DNA from 2 places in the Sinomonas sp. genome. Region 2 is predicted to be linked to the other one. Evidence: riboswitches for the same ligand, from Rfam matches in the RefSeq annotation. Region 2 holds a riboswitch; the other holds the start of a gene.
The links. Region 2 has a riboswitch for thiamine pyrophosphate ahead of thiC (phosphomethylpyrimidine synthase ThiC). Riboswitches for the same ligand answer to the same signal wherever they lie in the genome.

Region 1 (5,397 bases), on a different contig from region 2:
GGATTGCCCCGACAGTCTCAGCAGTCTGTTGTGCCATGTGGCCAAAATATCACGTATGCGATAGGCGACCGCAAATCGACATCCCATTGGACACGTCGGAGCGGTCTAGACCGCCGAAAGCCTCATACCATGAGATAAAGATCCTGTCACTAATCGGTCACGACTGAGAGAACATTGCCCGCGGGATCCTTGAACCAAGCAATTCCGCGGCCCTCTCCGCCCTCCCGGTCCCGCAGGATCCCGTTCTCATCGAGCGGCATCTCCTCGCTGCTCGGGTAGTGGTCGGCGCGGATGCCCTTCTCGTGGAGCGAGCGAACGGCGTCGTCCACGTTGGCGACCACCAGGTTGAGCACCGTGTGGCTCGCCGGGGCGTGGTCCGGCTTGGGGTAGGCGAACACCTGGCCTCCGCCCGGGAGGGTCATCCGGAGGCCGCCCATGACGTCCTCGACCTTGAAGCCGAGCGTCTCGGCGTAGAACTCACGTGCCCGTGGAACGTCGTCGACGCTGAAGCTCGAGAACGATCCGACGATCTCAACCATCGCTGGCTCCTTCGCTCGTGGTTCCTCCCGCGGCAACGATCCCACTCCACCGCGCGGCACGCCAGAGCCGGCGCACCCTTCCCCCGCGTCACCCCGCTTGCGCCGTCAGATCCGCAGGGTCACACCCTGCGGATCTGACGGCGCAACGGAAGGGGGCGCGCCCTCCCTCAGCCCCACACGACGTTCCAGGTCCCGAGCACGACGGCGGCCCCCACCGAGAGCGCGGCGACGGCCGCTCCCGCGACGAGCACCCACGCGTCGAGGCGCGAGTAGCTCGACTCGCGCGCCCACGTCCTCGGCGCCGGCCGGCCGTCCACCACGCCGCCGAAGCCGCGGGCCTCCATCGCGACCGCGAGCCGCGTCGCGCGTCGGATCGCTTGCACGAGCAGGGCGAACGCCTGCCCGAGGAACGCCCTGAACCGCGCAATCGGGCTGTGCCCGCTCCCGACCCCACGTGCCCTGCGAGCGAGGCCGAGGGTCCGCCACTCGTCGACGAGGAGGCCCACGAGCCGCATTCCGGCGAGGGCGCCGAGCACGAATCGCGCCGGGAGGCGGAGCTTCTGCGCGAGGCCGTCGGCGAGGTCCGTGGGATCGGTGGAGAACAGGAGGAAGACGCCGGGCAGGGCCACGGCAAGGCCGCGGAGGCCGATCGCGATGCCGCTGAGCACTGAGTGCTCGGTGAACACGGCGGGCCCGAGCTGCAGCCAGACTGGCCCGATCTTGGCGCCGAGCAGGGCGGTCGAGTAGGCCCCCACTGCAGCTGCCGCGGCCAGCGGCCACGTTCGACGCAGGAAGGTGACGGGCCGCACGCCCAGGAGCGGCAGCATGAACAGCTCGCACACGAGTGCTACGGAGGCCGAGACCCAATCGACGCTCAGCAGCAGCGTGATCGTGATGCACAGCGCCGCGGCGAGCTTCGCCACAGGGTTCGCCCGGGCGAGGACCGAGTTCGCGAGCTCGGGAGTCAGGATATCCACGCTCATGCGACGGCCTCGACTCGCGCCGCCCGCCCGCCATCCACGCGGTACACGGCATCGGAGAGGGCTGTCGTGAAGTCCTCGTCGTGAGTGACCGCGAGCAGGGACGTTCCCTGTTCCAGGAGCTCGGCGAGGAGGCGCACGAGCTCGGCCCACGTGAGCGCGTCCTGCCCGAACGTCGGCTCGTCGAGCACGAGAAGGCTCGGGTTGGTGGCAAGCATCGTCGCGACTGAGAGGCGGCGCTTCTCGCCGCCCGAGAGGGTGAACGGATTCGCCTCCGCGAGCCGGCCCAGGCGAAGGCGTTCGAGGAGTCCGTCGACGAGCACCCGCACCTCCTTCTCGGGTCTGCGCGCGACGCGCCGGGGCCCGAACTCGAGCTCGTCGAGCACCCGTGGTGTGAGGAACTGGTGCTCCGGTTCCTGGAAGACGGTGCCGATCCGGCTCACGAGCTCGCTCGAGCGCCAGCGGTGGGGGCTTGTCCCGGCGCCGCGAGAGAGCGCCGGGAGCGCCTCGAGACGTCCGCCGACTGCGGGGAGGAGGCCGGCGAGGGTGAGCGCGAGCGTCGACTTCCCGGCTCCGTTGGGGCCCGTCACGCTCGCCGCATGCCCGGCGCGGAGCAACAAGTCGATCCCGCCGACGACGGGCGGCGCCTTCGGTGAGCGTCCGACGGCGAGGGCCCGGGCGCTCAGCAGCTCCCCTTGGGCGTCCGCACGGGCGGCGGCGTCCGCACCAGCGGCGGCGTCCGCACCAGCGGCGGCGTCCGCACCAGCGGCGGAGGCCTTGCGGAGCGGGCGCGCCGCGGCTTCCCCGGTGAGCGGATGCCAGCCGGGCACCCACACCCCTGCGGTGGCCAGCCGCCGTCGTACGTCCGCATTGCCGAGCACCTGCCCGGGACCTCCGTCCGCGAGGAGGCCACCACGTGCGCCCAGGACGATCACGCGGTCGACGAGCTCCGCCCACACCGAAACGCGGTGTTCGACGACGACGAGCGTCGCACCCGTGCGGTCGAGGCTGCGCTGCACCGCTGCACGGACTTCCTCGACGCCCTCGGGGTCGAGGTTCGCGGTGGGTTCGTCGAGGAGCACGAGCCCGGGCTCCATGGCGAGGACACACGCGAGGGCAAGGCGCTGCTTCTGGCCTCCCGAGAGGGCCGCCGTGGACCGGTCGAGGGGGACGTCGAGTCCCACGTCATCGAGCGCGCGGTGCACTCGCGGCCAGATCTCGTCCCGCGGCACGGCGAGGTTCTCGCAGCCGAACGCGACCTCGTCGCCCACGCGGGCCATTGCGATCTGGCCGTCCGGGTCCTGAAGCACCAGGCCGGCGCGACCGCGCGCGCTCGGCGCGGGTACGCCGTCGACCGTCAGCTCGCCCTGCTCCTCGCCCTCCTCGGCCGCCCCGAGGACCCCAGCGAGCGCGTGCAGGAGCGTTGACTTGCCCGCGCCGGATGCGCCGAGCAGCAGGACCCGCTCGCCGGGAGAGATCTCGAGGTCGACGCCGCTCACCGCAAACGCCTTGCGGCCAGCGTGACGCCAGCCCCAGCCGTTCGCACGGACGCGAGCCGGGCCCGCAGAGGCGTGGGGCATGTCAGACGTCCGCGGCACGCCCCGACGCGAAGGCGGAGAGGGCCCCCGTCTTCGCCAATGCTTTGACCGCGAGCCAGCTCAGCAGGCCTGCGATGACGACGCCCGAGATCACGGCGAACACCGTGTACGCGACCTGCCAGCCGAACTCCCACGTCGGGAAGAACTGGATGACCTCGCTCACGCCGAGGGCCAGACCCGACAGGCCGCCTGCGAGGAGCGCGACACCGAGGTTCCAGCGTCGGTAAGCGAAGACCGCGAAGCCGACCTCGGCGCCGAGTCCCTGCACAAGGCCGGAAAGGAGAACGGTGACGCCGAACTGGGAGCCGAGGAGGGCCTCGACGACGGCCGCGAGGATCTCGCAGAACAGGGCCGCACCCGGCTTGCGGATGATGAGTCCTCCGAGGACGCCCGCCAGGAGCCAGCCCCCCGAGTAGAGGCCGCTGAGCGGAGCGAACGCCGCCGTGGCCACTTCGACACCGGCGTACGCCTGGTCCCACAGCCAGAAGATGACGCCGCACGCAACGGACACGACCGCGGCGACGACGATGTCGACAACCCGCCAGGATGCGGCGGGCCTCTTGGTGGTGGTGCTCATAGTCTTCTCCCCCTGGGATCAGGAGGGGCGGCAGCCAGGCTGCCTGAGAACTCGACTCCCTTCGCCGGTATTAGCCGGAGCAGGTTCGAGGGTCTGCGGTGGGCCGCACTCTCAGCGCCCTTTGCCCCCGGTTGGCCCGGCGGCACGGCGCTCCCCTGTCGTATGAAGTGGAGCCAGTCTACCGCTAGGCTGAGCGGGAAAGCTCTGGCTAGCTGCAGGACTGTACCGAATGCGAAGGAGAGACGGACGTGACGGTGCTCATCAAGATGCTCGGGACGGTGATCGGCATCGGGGCCGGCTTCGTGGCGACCAAGGTGCTTGACAAAGCCTGGGAGAAGGGCACGGGTCACACGCCGCCGAAGGACCCGACGAACCTCGAGGCCAGCCTCCGCGACACGCTCGTGTTCGCGCTGGTCGCTTCCGCCGTCGGCGCCGTGGTTCAGGTGTTCACCCAGCGGTACACGCAGAAGGCGGTTGCGCGCTTCAACAACTCGCCCGAGAAGGTGTAGGGCGGACTCCCGCGGCTCCCGCGCCGGGCTCCCCAACTCCCGCGCCGGACTCCCCCAACTCCCGCGCCGGGCTCCCCAACTTCCGCGCCGGGCTCCCCAACTCCCGCCCAGTCCGGCCCGTGCCGACCCCGGAATCTCCGGATCGCGCGCCGTCGTCGGGCGTGAATCCTGGGGAGGTCGGCAGATGACTCGGGGAAATCGGCTGACCTCGCGGGGAGATCGGCTTCGACGACGAATCGGTTGACCGCGCCGGCTCAGCCGACCGCCGTACGCCCCGGCGCAGGACCACCGAGAGCCCGACGACGCGCGACCACCTCGCACACCTCGGCCACCATCGACTGGGGCCGGTCGACGATGTCGCTGTAGGTGTAGCGCAGCACTTCGTATCCACGAAGCTGGGCGGCACGATCACGCCGGTAGTCCTTTGCACGCTGGGCAGGCTCGTTGTGCACGCGACCGTCGGTCTCGACGTCGACGAAGCCCTCGACGAGAACGTCCATCCAGCCGACTCCCTCGACCTCGACCTGCGGCTGAACGCCCAGGCCGGCCCGGCGAAGGTGCTCCCTCGCGAGCGTCTCGAGCAGGGAGTCGGCTCCCGAGCCGACGGCGTCGAGCACGCGCCTCGCCGCGGCATTGCGGCGTCCCGGAAGCCGCTGCCGAAGGAAATCGAGCGAGAGCCCCTTCTGTGCTGCTGACTCGACCATGACGAGCGCTTCGAGTTCCGGAAGGCAGCGCAGTGCGTGGAGCAGGACGTCGGGGCGGGACGCGACGTGGCTTCTCGGCTCGGGCGGCCACCACGACTGCCGGTGCACCACAGCTCGTCCAGAATCGTAGCGACCGTCCATCCGCAGGATGTGGGCCTCCTCCGGCTCGCGGACCACCCAGAAGCCGTGATGCCGTGCGGCGGAGACGCACGTGAGCAAAGAGCTGGTCGCCGCGCACCGGACGAGAACCGGGTCGGCGTCGGGCAGCGCGTAGATTCCGCGCCGCGGGCGCACCAGGATGCCGGCTGCAAGCGCAGCTTCAAGCTCGGCACGCGCAACTCCGTCCCGGAAGAGGTCGCCCCGGCGCGCGACACCGCCCCACCGTCTGAGCACCTCGAGAATGTCGGCCACCTCGCCATCGTGCCAACCTCGAGCGGCGCGCACGACGACGGCGCTCACCTATGTGGACAACTCGGCCGGGGATTTTGCC
Region 2 (5,397 bases):
TGTGCTCCGGGGTGGCCCTTCGCGAGATCCGCGGCATGGGCGGCGATCTTGTAGGTGATGACACCGGTCTTGACGTCGTCCTTGTTCGGCAGTCCAAGGTGCTCCTTGGGCGTGACGTAGCACAGCATCGCCGTCCCGTACCGAGCGATCTCCGTCGCGCCGATGGCCGACGTGATGTGGTCGTAGCCGGGCGCGACGTCGGTCACGAGCGGGCCGAGCGTGTAGAACGGGGCGCCGTCGCAGAGCTCCTGCTGGCGCTCGACGTTCTCGCGGACGAGGTGGAAGGGAATGTGTCCCGGGCCCTCGACCATGACCTGGACGTCGTACTTCCATGCCCGCTTCGTGAGCTCGGCGAGCGTGTCGAGCTCGGCGAACTGCGCGGCGTCGTTCGCGTCGGCCGTCGAGCCGGGGCGCAGCCCGTCGCCGAGGGAGAACGCGACGTCGTACTGCGCGAAGATCTCGCACAGCTCGTCGAAGTGCGTGTACAGGAAGTTCTCCTCGTGGTGCGCAAGGCACCAGCCGGCCATGATCGAGCCGCCGCGGGACACGATGCCCGTGACGCGGTTGGCCGTGAGCGGGACGTAGCGGAGGAGTACGCCCGCGTGGATCGTCATGTAGTCGACGCCCTGCTCGCACTGCTCGATCACGGTGTCGCGGAAGACCTCCCACGTCAGGGCCGACGCATCCCCGTTGACCTTCTCGAGGGCTTGGTAGATCGGCACGGTGCCGATCGGCACGGGCGAGTTGCGGATGATCCACTCGCGGGTCGTGTGGATGTCGTCCCCGGTCGAAAGGTCCATCACCGTGTCCGCGCCCCACTTGGTGGCCCACTGGAGCTTGTCGACTTCCTCGGCGATCGACGACGTCACCGCGGAGTTTCCGATGTTGGCGTTGATCTTGACGAGGAACGCCTTGCCGATGATCATCGGCTCGGACTCCGGGTGGTTGATGTTGTTGGGGATGATGGCCCGGCCTGCGGCGACCTCGGTGCGGACGAGTTCGACGTCGCAGTTCTCCCGCAGCGCGACATAGCGCATCTCCGGCGTGACGATGCCCTGTCGGGCGTAGTGCATCTGCGTGACGCGGCGGCCGCCCTTGGCCCGCCGCGGGACCGGCCGTGCACCCTTCCACTCGGCGGAAGCGGCACCGCGCCTCAGGGCCGACCGGCCGTCGTCGAGCAGGTTGCGCTCTCGGCCCTCGTAAGGCTCGGTGTCGCCTCGCTCCTCGATCCAGGCCGCGCGATAGGCAGGGAGGCCGACGACGGGATCGCTCCCGGGGCCAGCCGTGCGGTAGACGCGCAGAGGCGCGTTGGCGGAGCCGTTGGGGGAGTCGTCGAGTGCGATCTCCGTGACGGGCACCCGAATTCCATGGGTGCTGTCCTCGAGGAACGCGAGCGAGTGGGCGGGGTGCTGCTCTGTGGTTGCAGAGGTGCTCACAGTGTCTTCCAAAGGAGTTCTCACTTCCTACGCCGGCATGACCCGGTCAGGTTCGACGGTCGCAGGCCGCGTCAGCCTGATCTCAGCCCTTGCGAGGGCACCCGTGTGGACAGTCACGCACGCTAGCAGATCGGGCGTCCGGAGGCACGGGGGCGCGGTCATGTGGCCGGAATAACCGTGCTTGATTGAAGGTTCAAGTAAATGTACCCTTGAAGCAGGCATTCCATCCGAGGAGCAACCATGAGCATGTCATCCAGCCTCTCCGCGCCGAGCCAGGACCTCCTGCCGGCCGACCTCAGCATGGGCACCGTCATGCTCAAGGTCGGGGACATGGGCCTGATGCTCGACTACTACCAGCGCGCGCTCGGGCTCGTGCCCCTCACGGAGTCCCTGGGCGGCGTATACCTCGGGCGCAAGGGCGTCCCGATCATCCACCTGAGCCCCGCCGCAGGGCTCCACGTCCCCGGGCGCGGCGAAGCCGGACTGTTCCACACGGCGATCCTCTTCGACAATCGCTCAGACCTTGCCGCAACGGTTGCGACCGCCGCCCAGTACGATCCTCGTCTCTTCGCGGGGAGCGCCGATCACCTCGTCTCCGAGGCGTTCTACTTCACCGATCCCGAAGGCAATGGCGTCGAGCTGTACTTCGACAAGCCGCGCAGCACATGGGAGTGGCACAGCGACCAAGTCGTCATGGACAGCCTTCCGCTTCCCCCTCAGGGCTTCCTCCAGGCCAACCTCACGGAGCAGTCGGTGACGGACCAGCACGAGGCCGCCGCGGGAGTCGGTCACGTCCACCTCCAGGTCGGCGACGTCCCCACCGCGCATCGGTTCTACGTCCAGACCCTCGGCTTCGAGCAGACAGCGGGATGGCACGGTCAGGCCCTGTTCGTCTCGGCCGGGAAGTACCACCACCACATGGCCATGAACGTCTGGAACAGCCGCGGGGCTGGCCCGCGCAAGGACACCCTCGGGCTCGGGGAGGTCCTCATCCACGTTCCCGGGAACGACGACATCCTGGCGGCGGCGGACCGCCTCAAGGCGGCCGGTGTCGCCACACAGCACACCGGGCTCGAGCTGCGCTTCGAGGACCCGTGGCGCAACCGCATCCGCATGGCGTCCGTGGCAGCCTGACCCCACCTGCGTTACGCTCAACGTGTCCGCGGTCTCCGCGGGCACGTTGCCCGTCCCACAGCCCGTTCCGCCGGGGCCGGCCCGGCCCGGCATCTGCCCGATCGAGGGGGATACTGTGTCAGCTCCCAGCCCGTTCGCCGAAGTCTTCGTATCGACTCATACCGACGCCGTTCGACGCGCCGCCGACCTCGACTCCGGATCCGCCGCCGACGTCGATGGCGAGGGAGTCCGCATTCCCGGCGTCTCCGACTACGAGATTGAACAGCTCGGCACGCTGGTGGGCGCCGCGGTGCATGCTGCCGGCGCCGACTACGAGCTGACCATGGTGGACGTCGCGAGCGACACTCTGCTCGCTGTCCCGCCTGCCATGGTCCGTGCGCTCGCGGAGCTGCTTGCCTACGAGTCGGATGAAGGGGAGGGCGACGCCGTCGAGCGCGTCGCCGCCGCCTGGGTCGATCAGGAAGACCTTCCGTTCGACGCCCAGGAGGCCTATGGCTACGTCGAGCAGCTCGCGAAGCTCGCGGCCGACGTGGACGACTCCGGCCAGCAGGAGCTCTTTGTGTGGGCCGGCACGTGAGGCCACCCGCGCGAATCGCAAAATGCTCTGTCGGTCTGGCACAATAGTGGGGTACCCGACTGGCGCGGCCCCTCTCTCCGCGTGCGTCGCGTCCACCAGAACCCGCCCGAGTATGGCCCGCCCCACGGGAGCAGAAAGCGCGAGTTCGCCCTTTTTCCAGAAACAGGAGTGACCACAACCGTGGCCGTTAAGATTCGCCTCAAGCGCTTCGGCAAGATGCGCCAGCCGTTCTACCGCATCGTCGTCGCGGATTCGCGCACCAAGCGCGATGGTCGTGCGATCGAGGAGATCGGCAAGTACCACCCGATCGAGGATCCCTCGTTCATCGAGGTCAACTCGGAGCGCGCGCAGTACTGGCTCTCCGTCGGCGCCCAGCCGACCGAGCAGGTCCTCGCCCTCCTGAAGGTGACCGGCGACTGGCAGAAGTTCAAGGGCCTTCCGGGCCAGGAGGGCACCCTCAAGGCGCCCAAGGCCAAGGAGTCCTTCGTGGCTCCCGAGAAGGACTCCGTGATCCGCCCGGAGGCTCCGAAGGCTTCGAAGCCCGCCGACGAGGCCCCGGCCGAGACGACCGAGGCTGAGTAGTTTGCTGGCCGACGCGCTCGAGCACCTCGTCCGTGGGATCGTGGACAACCCCGACGACGTCACCGTGGAGGCGAAGAACAGCCGCCGCGGTGACGTTCTCGAGGTCCGCGTCCACCAGGACGACTTGGGCAGGGTGATCGGCCGGCAGGGCCGGACGGCCCGCGCGCTGCGCACGGTCGTGGCTGCCCTCGCCGAGGGCGATTCGGTACGGGTCGACGTCGTCGACACCGACCGTCGCCGCTAGGCGCCGGACCGGCATCAAATTCAGATCCGAAGGCTCCGGCCCCTCCGCCCGCACGAGACGGCTGAGGGGCCGGGGCTTTTCTGTGCATCAACGTCAGTACGAGGAGAGGAAGACATGCAGGTTCGCGTCGCGCGCATCGGCAAGCCGCACGGCATCCGAGGCGAGGTGACGGCCCAAGTCCTGACGGACTCGCCCGAGGACCGCTTCACCCCAGGCGCCGTGTTCGACGTCGACCCCGCTGCCCAGAGCCCGCTCGCCGTGCGCTCCCTCACCGTGCGCTCCGCGCGCTGGAACAAGGACATCCTCGTGCTGGGGTTCGAAGAGGTCGCCGACCGGAACCGGGCCGAAGAGCTGCGCGGCGCGACCCTCTCGCTCGACACGGACGAGGTCCAGGACGAGGACGACGAGGGCTGGTACGAGCACGAGCTCGTGGGGCTCGAAGTCCGCGTCGACGGTGAACGCGTCGGGACCGTGTCGGCGCTCCAGGTCATGCCGGCCCAAGATCTGCTGGTGATCGAAACTCGACAGGGTGAGGTGCTCGTGCCCTTCGTCGAGGAGATCGTGCCGGAGGTCGACCCCGAGGGCGGCTTCGTCGTCGTCGTTCCTCCGGCGGGCCTCTTCGAGCTCAACGCCGAGCCTTCCAGCGGTGCCGGGGAGACCGAGGACGACGGCGGGAAGGGCGCCTAGATGCGCATCGACGTCGTCAGCATCTTCCCGGAGTATCTGGCGCCGCTGCGACTGTCCCTGCTCGGGCGCGCCCAGACGGACGGCATCCTCGAGCTCGAGGTGCATGATCTGCGCGAGTTCACCAGCGACCGCCACCGCACGGTGGACGACACGCCCTATGGCGGAGGCGCGGGCATGGTCATGAAGCCCGAGCCGTGGGCGCTCGCGCTCGAGGCCGTCCTCGCGGCCCAGACGGCGCGGCGCCACCCAGGCCAGGGGGACGCCCGCCAAGGGGACCCCCGCCAGAGCGATCCGCCCACGCTTATCGTTCCCTCGCCGGCGGGCGAGGTCTTCACCCAGTCGCTCGCGTACGAGCTCGCCGAGGAGCCGACGCTGGCCTTCGCCTGTGGCCGCTACGAAGGCATCGACGAGCGGGTGCTCGAGTGGGCGGCGCCGCGGTTCCGCGTCCGGCCGGTGAGCCTCGGCGATTACGTGCTGAACGGCGGCGAGGTCGCCGTCATGGCCATGGTCGAGGCGATCGGCCGGCTCCTCCCTGGAGTCGTGGGGAACCCCGAGTCGCTCGTGGAGGAGTCCCACTCCGACGGTCTCCTCGAGTACCCCGTCTACACCAAGCCTTCCTCGTGGCGGGGACTGGACGTTCCGGAGGTCCTCCTGAGCGGCAACCACGGGCGCATCGCGAAGTGGCGCCGGGAGCAGCAGCTGCGGCGAACGGCGTCGCGCCGGCCTGAGCTGCTCGA

Region 1: it holds a riboswitch for thiamine pyrophosphate, as region 2 does, so the genes downstream of both, V7053_RS02770 (ECF transporter S component) here and thiC (phosphomethylpyrimidine synthase ThiC) in region 2, are expected to answer to the same signal.

Annotation. Positions count from the first base shown of each region.
Region 1 covers NZ_DAIUJO010000010.1:15,263-20,659, reverse strand. The annotation lists gene V7053_RS02790 (UDP-N-acetylglucosamine 1-carboxyvinyltransferase) at 1-37, opposite strand, end outside; gene V7053_RS02785 (VOC family protein) at 150-539, opposite strand; gene V7053_RS02780 (energy-coupling factor transporter transmembrane component T family protein) at 707-1,522, opposite strand; gene V7053_RS02775 (ABC transporter ATP-binding protein) at 1,519-3,099, opposite strand; gene V7053_RS02770 (ECF transporter S component) at 3,101-3,694, opposite strand; TPP riboswitch at 3,734-3,861, opposite strand; gene V7053_RS02765 (DUF4235 domain-containing protein) at 3,943-4,203, shown strand; gene V7053_RS02760 (endonuclease domain-containing protein) at 4,458-5,318, opposite strand; partial or broken gene V7053_RS02755 (hypothetical protein) at 5,308-5,397, shown strand, end outside.
Region 2 covers NZ_DAIUJO010000118.1:217-5,613, forward strand. The annotation lists partial or broken gene thiC (phosphomethylpyrimidine synthase ThiC) at 1-1,436, opposite strand, end outside; TPP riboswitch at 1,444-1,551, opposite strand; gene V7053_RS15590 (VOC family protein) at 1,677-2,570, shown strand; gene V7053_RS15595 (hypothetical protein) at 2,686-3,147, shown strand; gene rpsP (30S ribosomal protein S16) at 3,328-3,729, shown strand; gene V7053_RS15605 (RNA-binding protein) at 3,731-3,973, shown strand; gene rimM (ribosome maturation factor RimM) at 4,088-4,660, shown strand; gene trmD (tRNA (guanosine(37)-N1)-methyltransferase TrmD) at 4,661-5,397, shown strand, end outside.